DNA from 2 places in the Rufibacter ruber genome. Region 1 is predicted to be linked to the other one. Evidence: riboswitches for the same ligand, from Rfam matches in the RefSeq annotation. Region 1 holds a riboswitch; the other holds the start of a gene.
The links. Region 1 has a riboswitch for thiamine pyrophosphate ahead of FHS90_RS07540 (TonB-dependent receptor). Riboswitches for the same ligand answer to the same signal wherever they lie in the genome.

Region 1 (7,453 bases):
GAGGCGCACCGGAAGCCCGTTCACATCGCCCAAGGGTTGGTTCAAGCGATAGCCTGCCTCATAGTCAACCATGCGTTCGGCCTTGGCCCGGTCATTGGCGGGGCGGTCCACAAAGTCTGAGCGCGTGGGCTCGCGGTGGCCCACCGCCACTGAGGCGTATAAACTGTGCGCCTCATTCACCGCAAAGGTCACGCCGGCCTTGGGGTTGAAGAAGTCATAGTCAGCGCGGGTGGTCACGTCGCGCTGGTCATCATCAGTGCCGTCAATTTTATAGTCAACGGTACGCAGTTGCAGGTCTCCGAAGAAACCCAGTTGTTTTGTGGCCTGAACGTTGGCTTTGGCGTACACGTTGAAGTCGGTTTTGCGGGCGTTGCCGTCATAATAGCGGTGGCCGGGTTGAATGGTAGGGGCATATTGCGCCCAGATGACCTCACCGTAATGGTCGCCGTCATAGCGGTTCCAGCCGCCGCCCAACACGGCGCTCCACTTGCCCGTTCCGCGGTACTGCAACGCAAAAGTGGTTCCGTAGAAATGGTTGTCCAGCCATTTCTGGCGCACCAAATCGGTTTCTGCTACAGTGGTGCCCCCAATCGCCAACGGCGGAATCCTGTAATCAGAGAAACTCTCCCCGGCCTTGTAGTTCTCATAAAACCCGAAGCCGCGGGTATAGTGCAACGCCGCGTTGAAAGAAAGCGCCGGGCTGAACTCATGGCCGTAGTGCAGCTGGTAGTGGTACTGCTGGTAATCATCTACCTCGTTGTCATACGGCGTGTCATCGCCCATATCTGTCCCCGCCGAGTTGTAGCGGCGGTTGGTTTTCAGGGTTTCCTCGTCCACGCCGTTCCAGGCCTGGTAGGTTTTCTCGTGGCCGCCAAACACCACCACTTTCAGCAGGTCTTTAGCACCATAATAGCCACCCGACACATAGAAAGACTTCAGGTCAGAAGAGGCGCGCTCCACGTACCCGTCAGAAGAAATGCGGGACAGGCGGCCGTCCACGGCAAACTTTCCGCCCAGCAGCCCGGTGCCGAACTGCACGTTGTTTTTCCAGGTGTTGTAAGAGCCGTAGGCATTGTCTGTGCGGGCGTAGGCTTCTGGGCTGGCGTCCTGAGTCTGCAAATTGAGGCTGGCGCCGAAGGCTCCCGGTCCGTTGGTAGACGTTCCCACCCCGCGCTGAATCTGCACGTCTTGCAATGAAGTGGCAAAGTCTGGCATGTTCACAAAGAAAACGCCGTGGCTTTCGGCATCATTCACGGGTATTCCGTTCACGGTCACGTTGATGCGGGTTATGTCTGAACCCCTGATGCGCATGCCCGTGTAACCCACGCCCGCCCCGGCGTCTGAGTTGGTCACCAGTGAAGGCGTATTCTCCAGCAGGTACGGCAGGTCCTGGCCAAAATTACGGCTTTCCAGCTCCTCTTTGGTTACATTTGAATACGTGGTACCGGTTTTCTCATTGGCGCGGGTGGCGGTGACCAAGACCTCTTTGGTGGCCACGCTGGTACGGGTGAGGCTGAACTCCAGCGGCTGGGCAGCCGGAACGGTCACTGTCTGCGAGGCGGTACCGTACCCCAGGTAACTAACCTGCACGGTGTATTCGCCAGCAGGCACATTTGTGAAAGAGAAACGCCCGAAGGCATCTGTGAGTGTGGCGCGGTTACCGGGGGTAAGCGCAACGGTACTACTGATAAGCGGTGATTGCGTGGCGGCATCTAGTACGCGGCCAGACAAGGTGGTCTGCGCCATGGCAAACCACGGCAGCAGGCAGCCCATGAGCAGGGCTAAAACTTTTTTCATGTAAAAAAGAAAGTTGTAAGAGCTTGTGTACCTTTTGCTTGTGCGCTGCAAACTTTTATAGCAAGAACCTGCGTTGGCCTTTTCCTAGACCCGTAGCGCGGCTACGTTTCTCAGAAAACGCTTCGGCAGAACCTTCCTCTGCCAGTTTTCGCTTACAAAATCAAAAAAGTGTACAAGCTCAATGTAAAACAAACAGGAGCCACCAGGGGCCGGCTCTCCCACTCTGTTTTGATTCCCTTGTTTTTCCCTTCGCCGGTATTACCCGTATCAGGTTCAATGGGTATGATCTCAGCCCGTTATATTAAGGCACCCCTAAAACTGGGGCAAAGCTACACCCGCTTTTTTCATAATCAAACTCCGGGCGAGAAGTTGATCATTTTTTTGCGTTTAGGGCTAACATAGCAAGGCTGCTATACGTTGAACAGGGAGAGACGCTTTTCTAAAGCCGTGGATGTGATGTGAGACTCCTAATGCAGCAGTATTATGTTGATTGTATACTCTCTGGCAATGTTTGCCTTGATTGCCTTTCTGGCGCTGGCACCGCGCAAGAAACTCACCGTGCCGCCGCAAGATGACAGTGATGATGACGGCGGCGAACCTTTGAATGACGGCTTGCCAGACCTTGACCTCCCACCGGGCATTTGCCTGCCAATCAATGATTGGGAACCAGATTATAACCGGCCCAGCATTAAAACCTCACCGGCCTACTAATCTGCCTGAACAGAAAAACCCCGGAAGCCCGGCCCCACCGCCGAGCTTCCGGGGTTTGCTTTTTCATGAGGCCACCCCGCCCTTCTCTACTCTGCCCACGCAGCCCCCCTGCGCCAGATGGCCCTATTTACCCGCTTGCTGCAAGGGAACACTGCCACCTGCTCACAGGCAACTGGGGTTCTCCCGGCCCGCAACCGCTGGTTTTGCCCTGGTTTCTCAAAAACAGCCCAGAAACAGGAACCTCCACTGCTACGCTTCAAAAGAAAAGCCGAGGCTCTGGCGGGAGCATCGGCTTTTCCTGGAAGGGTATGGCTGCTTAGAGTCTGGCGGTTTTGTCTTTGGGGTCTTTGCTCTTTTTGGCCTTGGCTACCTCTTCTAGTTTGGCTACCAGTTCAATCTGCAGCTCTACATCATCTTGAATGGCTTTGTCACCCAGGTTCTCAAAGAAGTTGCCAGACCTGTATTTGATGTCCCATTTGGTGCGGTCAAACTTCAAGGTGGCTTTGGCAGTGGCCACGTCTTTTTTCACGCCCACATACGCCGGGAACGTCACTTCGTTTGAGATCCCTTTAATGGTGAGGTTGCCGGTGACAATGTAGTTGGCGGTACCTGCTTTGGCGTTTTGCCTGGGCGCCAGATTGGTGATGGCGAAAGAGGCGGTGGGGTGGCTGGCCACTGAGAAGAAATCATCTGCCTTGAGGTGGTCAACCAGTTTTTTGTTTGAGTTGCCCTGCAGGTCATTGCACGTGATGCTGGTCATGTCCATGACAAAGGTGCCTCCCCGCAAACCGGCTTTTTCATGCAGGATAACCCCGCTGGCCAGTTTGATGTTACCGTTGTGCTCACCGGTCACCTTGCGCCCAACCCAGGTGACTTTGCTTTCCTCAGGCACAACTTTGTACCTTTTCATATCACTTGTGCGCACCTCAGCGGCTGAGGCTGCATGTGTCGGGCCAGAAGAGGCTGCTTTGAAAGCTGACACGCCTACCGCGGCAGCCACTAAGGCAGAGAGTACTACTTTTTTCATGGGTATGTGAATTTGGAAGGTGGTCGTTTTCTTATCAGCAATACAGGGGTTTTATCCCCGCACTTTGTCTAGCAGGGCACTCAACTGCTCAGCCTCCTCAGGGGTAAGGTTCTCTTCCCCCATCAGTTTGCCCAGGTTGAGCTCATCAATCTGCTTCAGGAGGGTGAGGCCTTTTTCTGTAATCAGAATATCTACCGTGCGCCGGTCAGTGGGGCACTGGGTTCTGGTGACCAGCTCCTTGGCCTCCAGCTTGTCCACAATACGGGAGGCGTTAGACGTTTTATCCAGCATGCGCTCAATCAAAAGGTTCACCGTGGCCGGCTTGGGGAACTGCCCGCGCAGAATGCGCAGCACGTTGTATTGCGGCAAGGTCACCCCAAATTGCTTGAACTGGGTAGACTGCCGCAGCTGCAGCCAGTTAGAGGTGTACAGTATGTTTATGAACACCTTCTGATAGGCATTTTTGAAGGCACTCTGCTTGATCTCTTCTTCTATTTTCATGACAAAGTCTATCACCTGGGGGGAAAGGGCTATGTTTTTGTCCCGCATTTAACCGGAAACTTCTGCCGGCTCCCTTAGCAAAGGTAAAAACCAACATCCATATTCTTTGCACCGTATGCCTCATAAACCACGCAGCACCCCATCATGCAAGAACCTTTTTTCCTTATTTCCTGGACAGAGCTTTTCTCCAGCCCTGAGAACATGATCAAATATGGCGGCCTTACCCTCATTCTGGCCGTGGTATTTGTAGAGACGGGCCTGCTCATTGGGTTGGTGATACCAGGCGGTGACTCTCTGCTGCTTACCACGGGGCTTTTGGCCGGGGCCAAGGTCCTGACCGTGCCCCTGGCGGGTTTGCTGGCGAGCATGACCGCCGCCGGCGTGGCCGGCGACCTGCTGGGCTACACCATTGGCAGACGCATGGGCAAAAAGCTTTACCACAAGAAAGATACATGGTATTTTAAAAGAAAGCACCTGGAACGGGCAGAAAAATTTTACAAGGAGAAAGGCAAAACCGCCATTGTGGTAGGCAAATTTGTACCGGTGGTGCGCACGTTCAACCCGCTGCTGGCGGGCGTGACGGGCATGGACATCAAGCACTTTCTATTCCTGAGCGTGGTGGGCACCTCCCTCTGGATTTGCACACTGGTTTTAGCCAGCTATTACCTGGGCCAGCAGTTCCCGCAGCTGAAAGACTACTTACACTACGCCATACCGGCTATAATTTTCATCTCGGTACTGCCGGGTATTATCCAGTATTTGAAGGAGCGCAAGAAGGGCAAAGCTGAGCACCAGCAGTAGCCTTATTTGCGTTTCCGGCTTATTTTTCTGAAACTAGCATGAAAACAGGAACCCATCATTTTACCTCTATGCCCAAACGTTGTCTGCAGGTGAGCGGCACCCTACTGGTATTGGCACTCCTTACGGCCGGGTCTGCCCTGGCGCAGGGGGCCACCATTCAGAAAACTGAAAGCGGACGCACCACCACGCCCAGTGTCACGCCTGCCCGGGAAGGCGTGATCATGCGGAATGGAAAGCCCATGACCATTTTACCCAAAGGGTACGCCCCCCTGAGCCAGGCCAAGACCTTCCCTAACGGTGCCCAGCTCCAGCCCAACGGCCAACTGAAAACCGCAGACGGGCAGACCCGGCTGCTCCAGGACGGCGACCGGCTGGACCTGCAAGGGAATCTGATCAAGAACCCGGTCATTGTTCAGCAAAGCACCGCCCTCACCGGCGACACCACCGGCTTTGGCAACCAGCTCCTGCATGCCCAGGCCCTGCAAGAGCGCATTCAGCTGCTGCAGCGCAAACGCGAAATCTTAGAGAAGAAAAACGAACTCCTGCAAGGCGCGGTAAAAGACAAGGCCAAAACAGCTAACCTCCAGAAGCTGGATGCCGAACTGGCCAAGGTGCAGCAGCAGCTGGCCAGTGAGGAGAAGAAACGGCAGTAGCCTTGTTCCCCTGTAAAACAGGAAATCCCCGGCAGAGCGGTCTGCCGGGGATTTCCTGTTTTAGGGCTACTTTTCTAAAAACAGCCCTAAAACACAACTGAGGCATTAGGGCATCTCAATGGGGTATAGTTTCCCTTCCTGCTCCTTCACCAGTGCAAACGGCTCCTCTTTCACAATCAGCATGCCGTCCAGGTCCAGCAGGTCAACGCCGTGGGCCAGCTGAATAGCAGACCAGATGCCCATGCTGGTTTCCATCATGCAGCCAATCATGGTTTTCAACCCGGCGGCGCGGCTTTTGTTCAGAATCTCCAGTCCGTTCAGGTAGCCGCCGGCTTTCATGAGCTTCATGTTCACCCCGTGAAACTGCTGCTTCAACAGCCCCCAATCTGCGTGGTCGGTTACAGACTCATCTGCAAACAGGTCATAAGGGGAATGCTTTTTCAGGTAAAGGTATTCTTCGGCCAGGGCCGAAGGCATGGGTTGCTCAATCATGATAACAGGGTACTTCCTGAGCTTCTCCATGAACACCACCATGGCGTCTGGGTCTTGCCAGGCCTCGTTGGCGTCTACCATCAACGGCTTGGAGGTAGCCCGGGCCACTTCAGCCATCATGTCCAGACCGGTTTCCTGGTTCACCTTCACCTTCAGGTACTCAAACCGCTGCAGGCCGTGTTCCTGGGTGAAGGGGGCTATCCTGGCGGGGTCCATGATGGGGTATGAATAGGCCGTGGGCACAGAGGTCATGGGCTGCACCCCTAAAAACTGGCCCACTGTCTGGTTGCTTTTGCGGCAAACGTAATGGATGAACGCAGACTCAAGCGCAAACCTGAGCGCGGGCAGCACCTCTACCTGCCTCATCAGTTGCTGCAGCTCGTCTACAGAGCCAATCTGGTCTAGGCCACCGGCCTGCAGGGCGCTGAACTGCTGGTTCAGGAGTTCGGGGGTTTCGCCGTAGCGCACGTTGGGCGCCGCCTCGCCGCGGCCATGCACCTTGCCATCACCCACGGTGACAAAAAGGTTGGTTTTTACATCAGAGGCATTGCGTGAGATCTTCCAGGTGTAACGCAGGGTGAGCTCACGGGTCTCTAAATGCCAAATTAACATAGGGTGTAGTTTTATTAGAAAGAAGGCTCAAGTATAGATAAAAAAATGCCACCTTTCTAAAATATCTTAAGAACCAGCCCGCATTTCTGCCTTTTTCTGAAACCATAGAAATACCTTATATTTGTCAGTTGCCGTGGCAATCTGAGCCTGCCCACACCCTTTATAACTCCAAACCCAATGGCGCCCTCTGCCTGTGCAAGTGCGTTGACAGTACTCTGTTTATGAAAAAATCTTCACTTGCCCTGGTGGCATTTGTCATCATTTCAATTGCGGCTGTTCTTACCGTCATGCACAACTACGGCGTAGTGGCCCTGCCTGAGCTGGCACTGGCCGCCATGCGCTGGATTGGCATTGCCGTGTTGTGCCTTTTTGCCGTGCGTAAGAAAAGCCTCACCACCTGGATTCTGGTCAGCATGGTCATTGGTGCCGAGATTGGGTACAGTTTCCCTGATTTCGCCCAGAACCTGAACGTGCTGAGCAAGATCTTCCTCAAGTTGGTGAAGACCATCATTGCACCGCTCATCTTCGCCACGCTGGTGGTAGGCATTGCCGGCCACTCTAACCTGAAGCAGGTGGGCAAAATGGGAGGGAAAGCCCTTATTTACTTTGAGGTGGTGACCACCATTGCACTGTTCATTGGTCTGGCCGCCATCAACATTAGCCGTGCCGGCGACGGGATTGTGCTCAAAGGCGAAGCCCATGGTGAGCTTCAGGCCCCGCCGCCGCAGACCTGGCAGGACATTATCCTGCACATTTTCCCGGAGAACATTGCCAAGTCTATTGCCGAAGGGCAGGTCCTGCAGATTGTGGTGTTCAGTGTGCTGTTTGGGATTGGGCTGGCCATGCTGAACGAGCGCAA
Region 2 (7,453 bases), on a different contig from region 1:
TGGTGACCAGGGCCAACATCAAAGACAACACCATCTTCTGGCGTGACGGCAAACTGGTACAGAACAAAGGCGGCAAGCTGCATGAAGTACAGGAGCCAATTGTGTATGACAACGGCACCACCGTACTGCCAGACGGCCGCGTACGCACCAAAGACGGCAAAACCCTTACCCTGAAACTAAAACATGCGGTGAGCCCGCAGGGACGGGTGGTATTGGTAGCCGATGATATTTTTACCTACGGCGCCATTGTTGACCATGAGCGCCAGGTGGTAGGCGACACGGAGACCAGAATTGTGGTCATTGACGGGCAGGTGTCCAGCGTGAGCAACCACAAAGAGAAACAGGTGTACAGCCTGGGGCAGGAGAAAAGAATCCAGCTGCTGGAACAGCTGGCACAGCTCCTGGAGCAGCGCAGCAAGCTGCTGGAGGCCGCCCTCTCAGACAGTGACCGCAAGAACATGGAGGCATATTACAACGGCCTGAACAAGCAACTGTCTGCGGTTGAGCTACAGCTAAAAAACCTGCCCGCCGCTAAGTAAGCCACAATTAGAACCTAGCTATTTTGAGTTCCTCACTGATTACGCCTTCTACTTCTGTTGTAAAACGCCGGCAGCCCTGGGGGGCCGTGCGTGATGCGTTGTTGATTTGCTTCGGGATTGGCTCTGCGGGCCTGGGCCTGAAAGGATTCCTGATCCCCAACCATTTCATTGACGGCGGGGTGACCGGGGTTTCCATGCTCTTGTCTAAGGGCAGCGGTCTGCCGTTGCCGCTCCTCATTCTGGCAATGAACGCCCCTTTCCTTATTGCCGGCTACCGGCAGGTGGCGCGGTCATTTGCCCTGAAGAGTTTGCTGGCGGTGGTAGGCCTGGCGTTGCTCCTGCTGTTTGTAGAGTTCCCCACCCTCACAGATGACAAACTGCTGACCGCTGTATTTGGCGGGTTCTTCCTGGGCGCGGGCATTGGGCTCTCCATCAGGGGCGGAAGCGTCTTAGACGGCACCGAGATCCTGGCGCTCCTGGTCAGCAAGCGCACCAGCCTCACCATAGGTGACGTGATCCTGGTCATCAACCTGATCATTTTCCTGGTGGCGGCCTTCCTGCTGGGCCTGGAACCGGCCATGTACTCGGTGCTCACGTACCTGACCGCCTCCAAAACCATTGACTTCATCATTCACGGGATTGAGGAATACACCGGCGTGACCATTGTCTCAGTGCACAGTGACAGCATTCGGCAGGGCATCTTGACCCAGCTTGGCCGTGCCGTGACCATTTACAAAGGCCAGCGCGGCTTCTCTGGTGACGAGGTAGACATTTTGTTCTGCGTGGTGACGCGCCTGGAGGTGCAGCGCCTGAAGACGTTGATTGCTGACATGGACCCCAGTGCCTTTATGATTATGCACAGCATCAATGACACCTCTGGCGGCATGATCAAAAAACGCCCACTTTCACACTAACTTTCTTGTTTTAAAGCCTTTCCTTCTTATTTCTGGCGCTGTTTTTGTGGAAATTTCTTTAGAACGAGTTAAAATTGGGCCGCATTGGCCTCTATTCTTTTTAGAGGCTGATCTTGGCATAGAAGCGCTGTGTCTTTACTTACGCTGTTTCTGACCTGTTTTTCTGAAATCAGCAGAAAAACAGAAAAATATTTTTCTACAGGTCTACCAACTGTTGTATTTGATTTTCACTCTTTCTATATTTGATACACATAGAAACAGAAATCACATCAATTCACGCTAACCTCACAATATGGCTTAAACCTCTACGTTACCTAATATGTAGATTTTAGATGAACATAGTACAGCTCAGCGATTCGGCGCTTGTAACGTCGTACATCGCAGGTAACGAGAGTGCGTTTGAGGAATTGGTTAGCCGTCATAAAAGTAAGGTTTTCACCACCATTCTACTTATAGTTAAAGATACCTATACCGCAGAAGACCTCCTGCAGGAGACATTTGTGAAGGCAATCCATACTATGAAAAGCGGCCGTTACAATGAAGAAGGGAAGTTTTCATCCTGGATCTGCCGTATCGCCCATAACCTGGCTATTGACTATTTCCGGCGGGAGAAGCGGAGCCCCATGATTACCCTGGAAGACGGCAGCAATGTGTTCAACACGTTGAGCTTCTCTGAGGAGTCAGTGGAATCCATCAGGATCAAAGAGGAAACCCACGCCCGGCTGCGTGAATTAATTCAGCAGCTGCCGGCGGCGCAGAAAGAGGTGCTCATCATGCGCCACTACGCTGACATGAGTTTTCAGGAGATTGCAGAGGCTACCGGGGTTAGCATCAACACGGCTTTGGGCAGAATGAGATACGCATTAATCAACTTGCGGAAAAAAATGTCCCTAGATACAAAAGCCTATGATCAAAACCTTTACTCAGAATGATCTGGTACAATACCTCTACAACGAGCTGCCCAGACGGCAGCGCCAATTGCTGGAAGACGCCTTGATGGTAGACCAGGGCCTGGCAGAGGCTTGTGCCGATTTACTCATTGCGCAGGTGAACCTGGATGACGCCTTCGCCCAGCCCAGCCAACGGGTGTGTGACGCCATCATCAGCTACTCCAGAACGGTAAGTTTGCATCCGTAGCAGGTTCTGCAAAAAACAAAAAAGCACCAGTTTTAGAGCTGGTGCTTTTTTGTTTTAATCTACTCGGTTAATGGATTTTCCGTTAGGAAGCAAAAGTTGAATAAGGCCATGCGTTTTATTGTAATAGGCTGTTGCAGAGTCTTTTCTTGCATATTCTGGTACAACTCTGTAGGCTCTTAATGAGTAAACATGGTCATACCTTAGGCCATTGATTAACATTGTTCCAGCAAATGGCTTCACTGTATTTGGGTTTGCGTAAACATGATAATCATTTATCTTCATGAAGAAGCCGCCTCCAAATGAACCTTCTTCTGTTTTAAGGTCAATGTTTAACATGAGTTCACCATTACCTATTGGACTGTAACTTACTTCAAAGCTTTCTTGGTAAGAGGTGCCAAACCATCCAGACATCTGAAAGAAGTCTCTGGAGTAATCAACTTGTACTAACTCATTGACAACATTGCTTGTATCAGAAAACTTAAGTACTTGCCCTTCCTGGTATGCTAAAAATTCTAACTCCCTATCATTGAATTTATAATACTTTTCCTTGAAACATGAAGTCAAGCTTACTACCAGAGATAGTACAGCAAATACACGAACAGAAGAGCGAATAGTAGACATATATCTTTTTTTAAGCGTGACTATCTCTAATAATGACATTTAGAAGTGTCCTTTCCCCTACTCTACAATTTTTCCTTCAACTACATTATAATCAATTGCACTACATACTGACCCTCATACTTACCTTTTCTCTAATTTAGCAACTCTTAATCTATCAAGTGTTAGTTATGCGCAAACAAGAGCGGTACCGTCACCTTATTTCCTACTTCACCCATAACTTTCCGGAACCGGAGACGGAACTGGCGTACCGCAACCCGTATGAACTGCTTATTGCGGTGGTGTTGAGCGCGCAGTGCACAGACAAACGGGTCAACCTGGTCACGCCTCCGCTTTTTGAGGCCTACCCTTCGGCAGAGATATTAGCCACGGCTACCGCCGAAGATATTTTCCCTTACATCAAAAGCATCTCGTACCCCAACAACAAAGCCAAGCACTTGGCAGGCTTGGGCAAGATGCTGGTAGAGCGTTTCTCAGGTGAAGTACCGGCCACGGTAGAAGAACTACAGCAACTGCCGGGCGTGGGCCGGAAAACCGCCAACGTCATTGCCTCTGTCATCTTCAACATGCCTACCATGGCCGTAGATACGCACGTATTCCGGGTTTCTAAACGCTTAGGACTGGTAGACGCTAAGGCGCGCACGCCGCTGGAGGTGGAGAAGGAATTGATGAAGAACACGCCGCTGGAATTAGTGCCCAAAGCCCACCATTGGCTTATTCTACATGGCCGCTACATTTGCCTGGCCCGCACCCCGCAGTGCGAGCGTTGCCCACTTACCCACTTTTGCCGCTACTATGAAAAGAACTGGCCCAACAAGCCAGACGACCCACAGAACAAGTTATAACCTGTTTTTGGCCTGTTTTCCAAAAAATAAGCCATAAACAGCAAGAATCGTCCTTTAACTATTTTTGTGCCGGATCAACAATGAGGCTTTTGAAATAAGCATGGCTTAAACAAATTTAAGTAAGTTTGTAAAGTAAACGCACGGGGTGCCTGACTAGAAATGTTAGGCTGAGATCATACCCGCCACCTGATTTGGATAATGCCAACGTAGGGATGCTGTATTAAATACTCCATTTTGTACTCCATTCTTTCTGGGCATACCCATTGAATGGAGTTTTTTGTTTTAACAAAACTGCAACATGGAGCTACAGAAAAAATCCTCTGAATTAATTCCCCAGAGCCAGCAAAACTGGCAAAACAGACCTGAATGGTTCTTCAACCGCGAACACACTGATACCTACGAGCAATGGTATGAAGGCCGCTACAAAAGAGCCGAGGTCTGGCAAAAGAAGGTCATGGAACAGCTGGTTTCCAAAGACATACGCATTAAGACCCTGCTTGAGTTTGGCTGCGGCACCACCCGCTTTACCAGATGGTGGCACCAGATAGGCATAGAAGCCACCGGCGGCGACATTTCCCCCCTCATGCTGTCACAGGCGGTGCACCTCTTCAAAGGTGATTTGGTCATGGCCGACTCACACCACATGCCCTTCAAAGACCATACCTTTGACTCTCTGGCTTTCATCACTACGTTTGAGTATTACAAAGACCCCGTTAAAGTTATTAGAGAAGCAGCCAGGGTAGCCAAATACGGTATTGCCATGGGCATGATGAACCGGAACTCGCCCAAAGTTCTGAGAAGGCGGGTGCAGCAGATGTTCGGGAAAAACCCGTTTTACGTCACCGCCACTTTTTATTCACCAGCCAAACTAACTGAGATAATTCACCAGGCGCTGGCCGGCAGAGAATATACCATTGAATGGACTTGCACAGGCCTTCCTAAATGGTTTCCGGTACAGCAATGGGGGCTGCCCTACGGCGATTTTTTCGGGTTATACATCAAACTAAACGATGTAGACTAGAATGGAAGATAAACTTGGAAAGATAGACCACCCTCTATTCACCAACATCATCCGGGAGAATTGCGGGTACCCAAGAAAGGACGTGCTGGTGGGCCCAGGATTTGGGGTAGATGTCTCAGTGGTACGTTTGCCCGGTGGTATGGCCATGGCCACCACCAGTGACCCATTATCGCTTATTCCATCATTGGGTCTGGAAGAATCTGCCTGGCTTTCGGTACACCTAATGGCCAATGACATGGCTACCACGGGTTTTGCGCCTATGTACGGGCAATTTGTGCTCAACCTGCCGGCTACGTTTTCCAAAGAGGATTTTAAAACTTACTGGCAGTACATTCACCAATACTGCGCTAATGTGGGAGTAGCTATTACCGGAGGGCATACCGGCTTTATTGAAGGGCAGAACTCTACCATTGCTGGAGGCGGTACGTTTACCACCATTGCCCCTCAGGCGCAAATCCTTACTTCGCAGAATGCCCGGCCAGGAGACACTATTCTGGTGACCAAACAATGCGCACTTTCCTCTACTTCCATCTTGGCCATGAGTTTTCCGGAAACGGTGAAGAATAAACTGGGCCAGGAAACTTATCAGAAGGCCTGCGACATGTTTTACCAAACATCATCGCTCAAAGATGCTTTGACCGCCGTTGGCGCCCCAACTGCGCGTAACCAAGTAACTGCCATGCATGATGTAACCGAAGGTGGTGTGCTGGGGGCCATATATGAACTGGCCAGCGCCTCTGGCAACGGGGCCGTGATTTTTAACGACCAGATTCCCATTGGAAACATTCAGCAGGACGTCTGCTCTCTCTTCTCTATAGACCCGCGCTACTGCGTGGGTGCTGGCTCTATGGTTATTACCTGTAAAAAAGAGGCCGCACATGGTATCATAGCACACCTTGCCGCTGAAGGCATAGCCTGTTGCGCTGTTGGAGAAATAAGAGAAAGAGAAAGCGGCATAAAGTTGATAGCAAACGGAGAAGCATCTGACTTGGTGTATCTGGCAGAAGACCCTTATTGGGCCGCCTTCTTCAACGCCTTTCGGGAGGGATGGAAGTAATGGGAAAGAAGCGAAAAGTAGAGTCAGGAGTTTATTTGGTCATAGACCCATCTTTGGAGGAAGATATTTTACTCCAAAAGCTACAACTAGTTCTTCAGAAAAAGATTGCCGCGGTACAGCTCTGGGACAATTTCCTGCCGGACAAAGATTATCTGCCGTTGATTCAGAAAATCACTGTGCTTTGCCACGAGAAGAATGTTCCGGTACTTATAAACAACCAGTGGGAGTGGCTGCAAACCACCGCCTTAGATGGCGTTCACTTTGACGCTCCGCCTGAAGATTTAGAGCAGATAAAAACCTCTCTTAACAGAGACTTTATAACGGGTCTTACCTGCAACAATGATTTGGCTTTGGTGCGGTGGGCAAATGACCAAAGGCTGGATTATATTTCCTTTTGCTCCATTTTTCCTTCCTCTACCAGCACCAGTTGTGAATTGGTAGATTTTGAGACCATCAAAGAAGCTAAAAGAATAACCGCTATGCCCATCTTTTTAGCCGGCGGAATAAAACCTGACAACATGCCTGAACTACAGGAACTACCTTTTGATGGAGTAGCGGTGGTATCAGGCATAATGAGTGCAGAAAAGCCAGGCGTGGCTATTACAAAATATCTGAAACAACTGAAACTAATCTAGTGATGAGACTTGAAACTATAAAGAAATTGTGCTGCCCCTTTGATAAAGCAGACATTGAACTAACCACCATTACCCAAGACCCTAGCGGGAACATACTGGAAGGCTTTTTTACGTGTAGTGAGTGCAGCCGCCTTTATCCTATTGTAAAAGGAATCCCGATCATGAGCCCCGACGAATACCGTGAGATAAATTTAGAGAAACCGCTGTTGGCCAAGTGGCAGCAGCATCTACAAGGTAAAACGTTTGAAAACTTCAGGCTAGTACCACAAAAAGGCGAGAAGGATAAATTTATAGGGTGACCAGAGGCGCTGAGGCAATCTGCGTGGCTTTTGTGGCTTGCTTTATTTACTTGCCCATTAACCCCCCTGGTATTTCATTTATAAATAGATGGAGCGGGAAACAGCAGAAACGGAAAAGCGATAGAAGCAGAGAAGTATAGGAAATTGCTGCACCAGCAGGAAAGAAAAAAGAATGGGCAATGGGGGCAGAAATGAGTTGTAATAAGGAAGGAGGCAGCATTGTTCAATCAATTCATCTGCTATGATGCATCCTAAGTTCTCTTCTTACTTTCTCCCCACCACTTCCTCAAATATCTGCTCCAATACTGGCACCATCTGTAACCTATCAAACTGCTGTTGAGCCACACTAGCGGCATTTTTCCGCATTACTGCCAGCTCCTGCTCATTC

Region 2: another riboswitch for thiamine pyrophosphate. It lies ahead of FHS90_RS11310 (class I SAM-dependent methyltransferase); the one in region 1 lies ahead of FHS90_RS07540 (TonB-dependent receptor).

What each region holds. Positions count from the first base shown of each region.
Region 1 is NZ_JACJIQ010000005.1:130,292-137,744, reverse strand. It holds gene FHS90_RS07540 (TonB-dependent receptor) at 1-1,797, opposite strand, end outside; TPP riboswitch at 2,025-2,121, opposite strand; gene FHS90_RS07535 (hypothetical protein) at 2,281-2,508, shown strand; gene FHS90_RS07530 (YceI family protein) at 2,825-3,535, opposite strand; gene FHS90_RS07525 (MarR family winged helix-turn-helix transcriptional regulator) at 3,587-4,036, opposite strand; gene FHS90_RS07520 (DedA family protein) at 4,181-4,837, shown strand; gene FHS90_RS07515 (DUF6799 domain-containing protein) at 4,876-5,490, shown strand; gene FHS90_RS07510 (dipeptide epimerase) at 5,596-6,594, opposite strand; gene FHS90_RS07505 (dicarboxylate/amino acid:cation symporter) at 6,816-7,453, shown strand, end outside.
Region 2 is NZ_JACJIQ010000008.1:152,672-160,124, reverse strand. It holds gene FHS90_RS11340 (DUF6799 domain-containing protein) at 1-539, shown strand, start outside; gene FHS90_RS11335 (YitT family protein) at 563-1,453, shown strand; gene FHS90_RS11330 (RNA polymerase sigma factor) at 1,786-2,385, shown strand; gene FHS90_RS11325 (hypothetical protein) at 2,360-2,590, shown strand; gene FHS90_RS11320 (hypothetical protein) at 2,645-3,250, opposite strand; gene nth (endonuclease III) at 3,379-4,053, shown strand; TPP riboswitch at 4,185-4,283, shown strand; gene FHS90_RS11310 (class I SAM-dependent methyltransferase) at 4,352-5,074, shown strand; gene FHS90_RS11305 (AIR synthase family protein) at 5,076-6,131, shown strand; gene FHS90_RS11300 (thiamine phosphate synthase) at 6,089-6,766, shown strand; gene FHS90_RS11295 (Trm112 family protein) at 6,769-7,065, shown strand; gene FHS90_RS11290 (glycosyltransferase family 4 protein) at 7,330-7,453, opposite strand, start outside.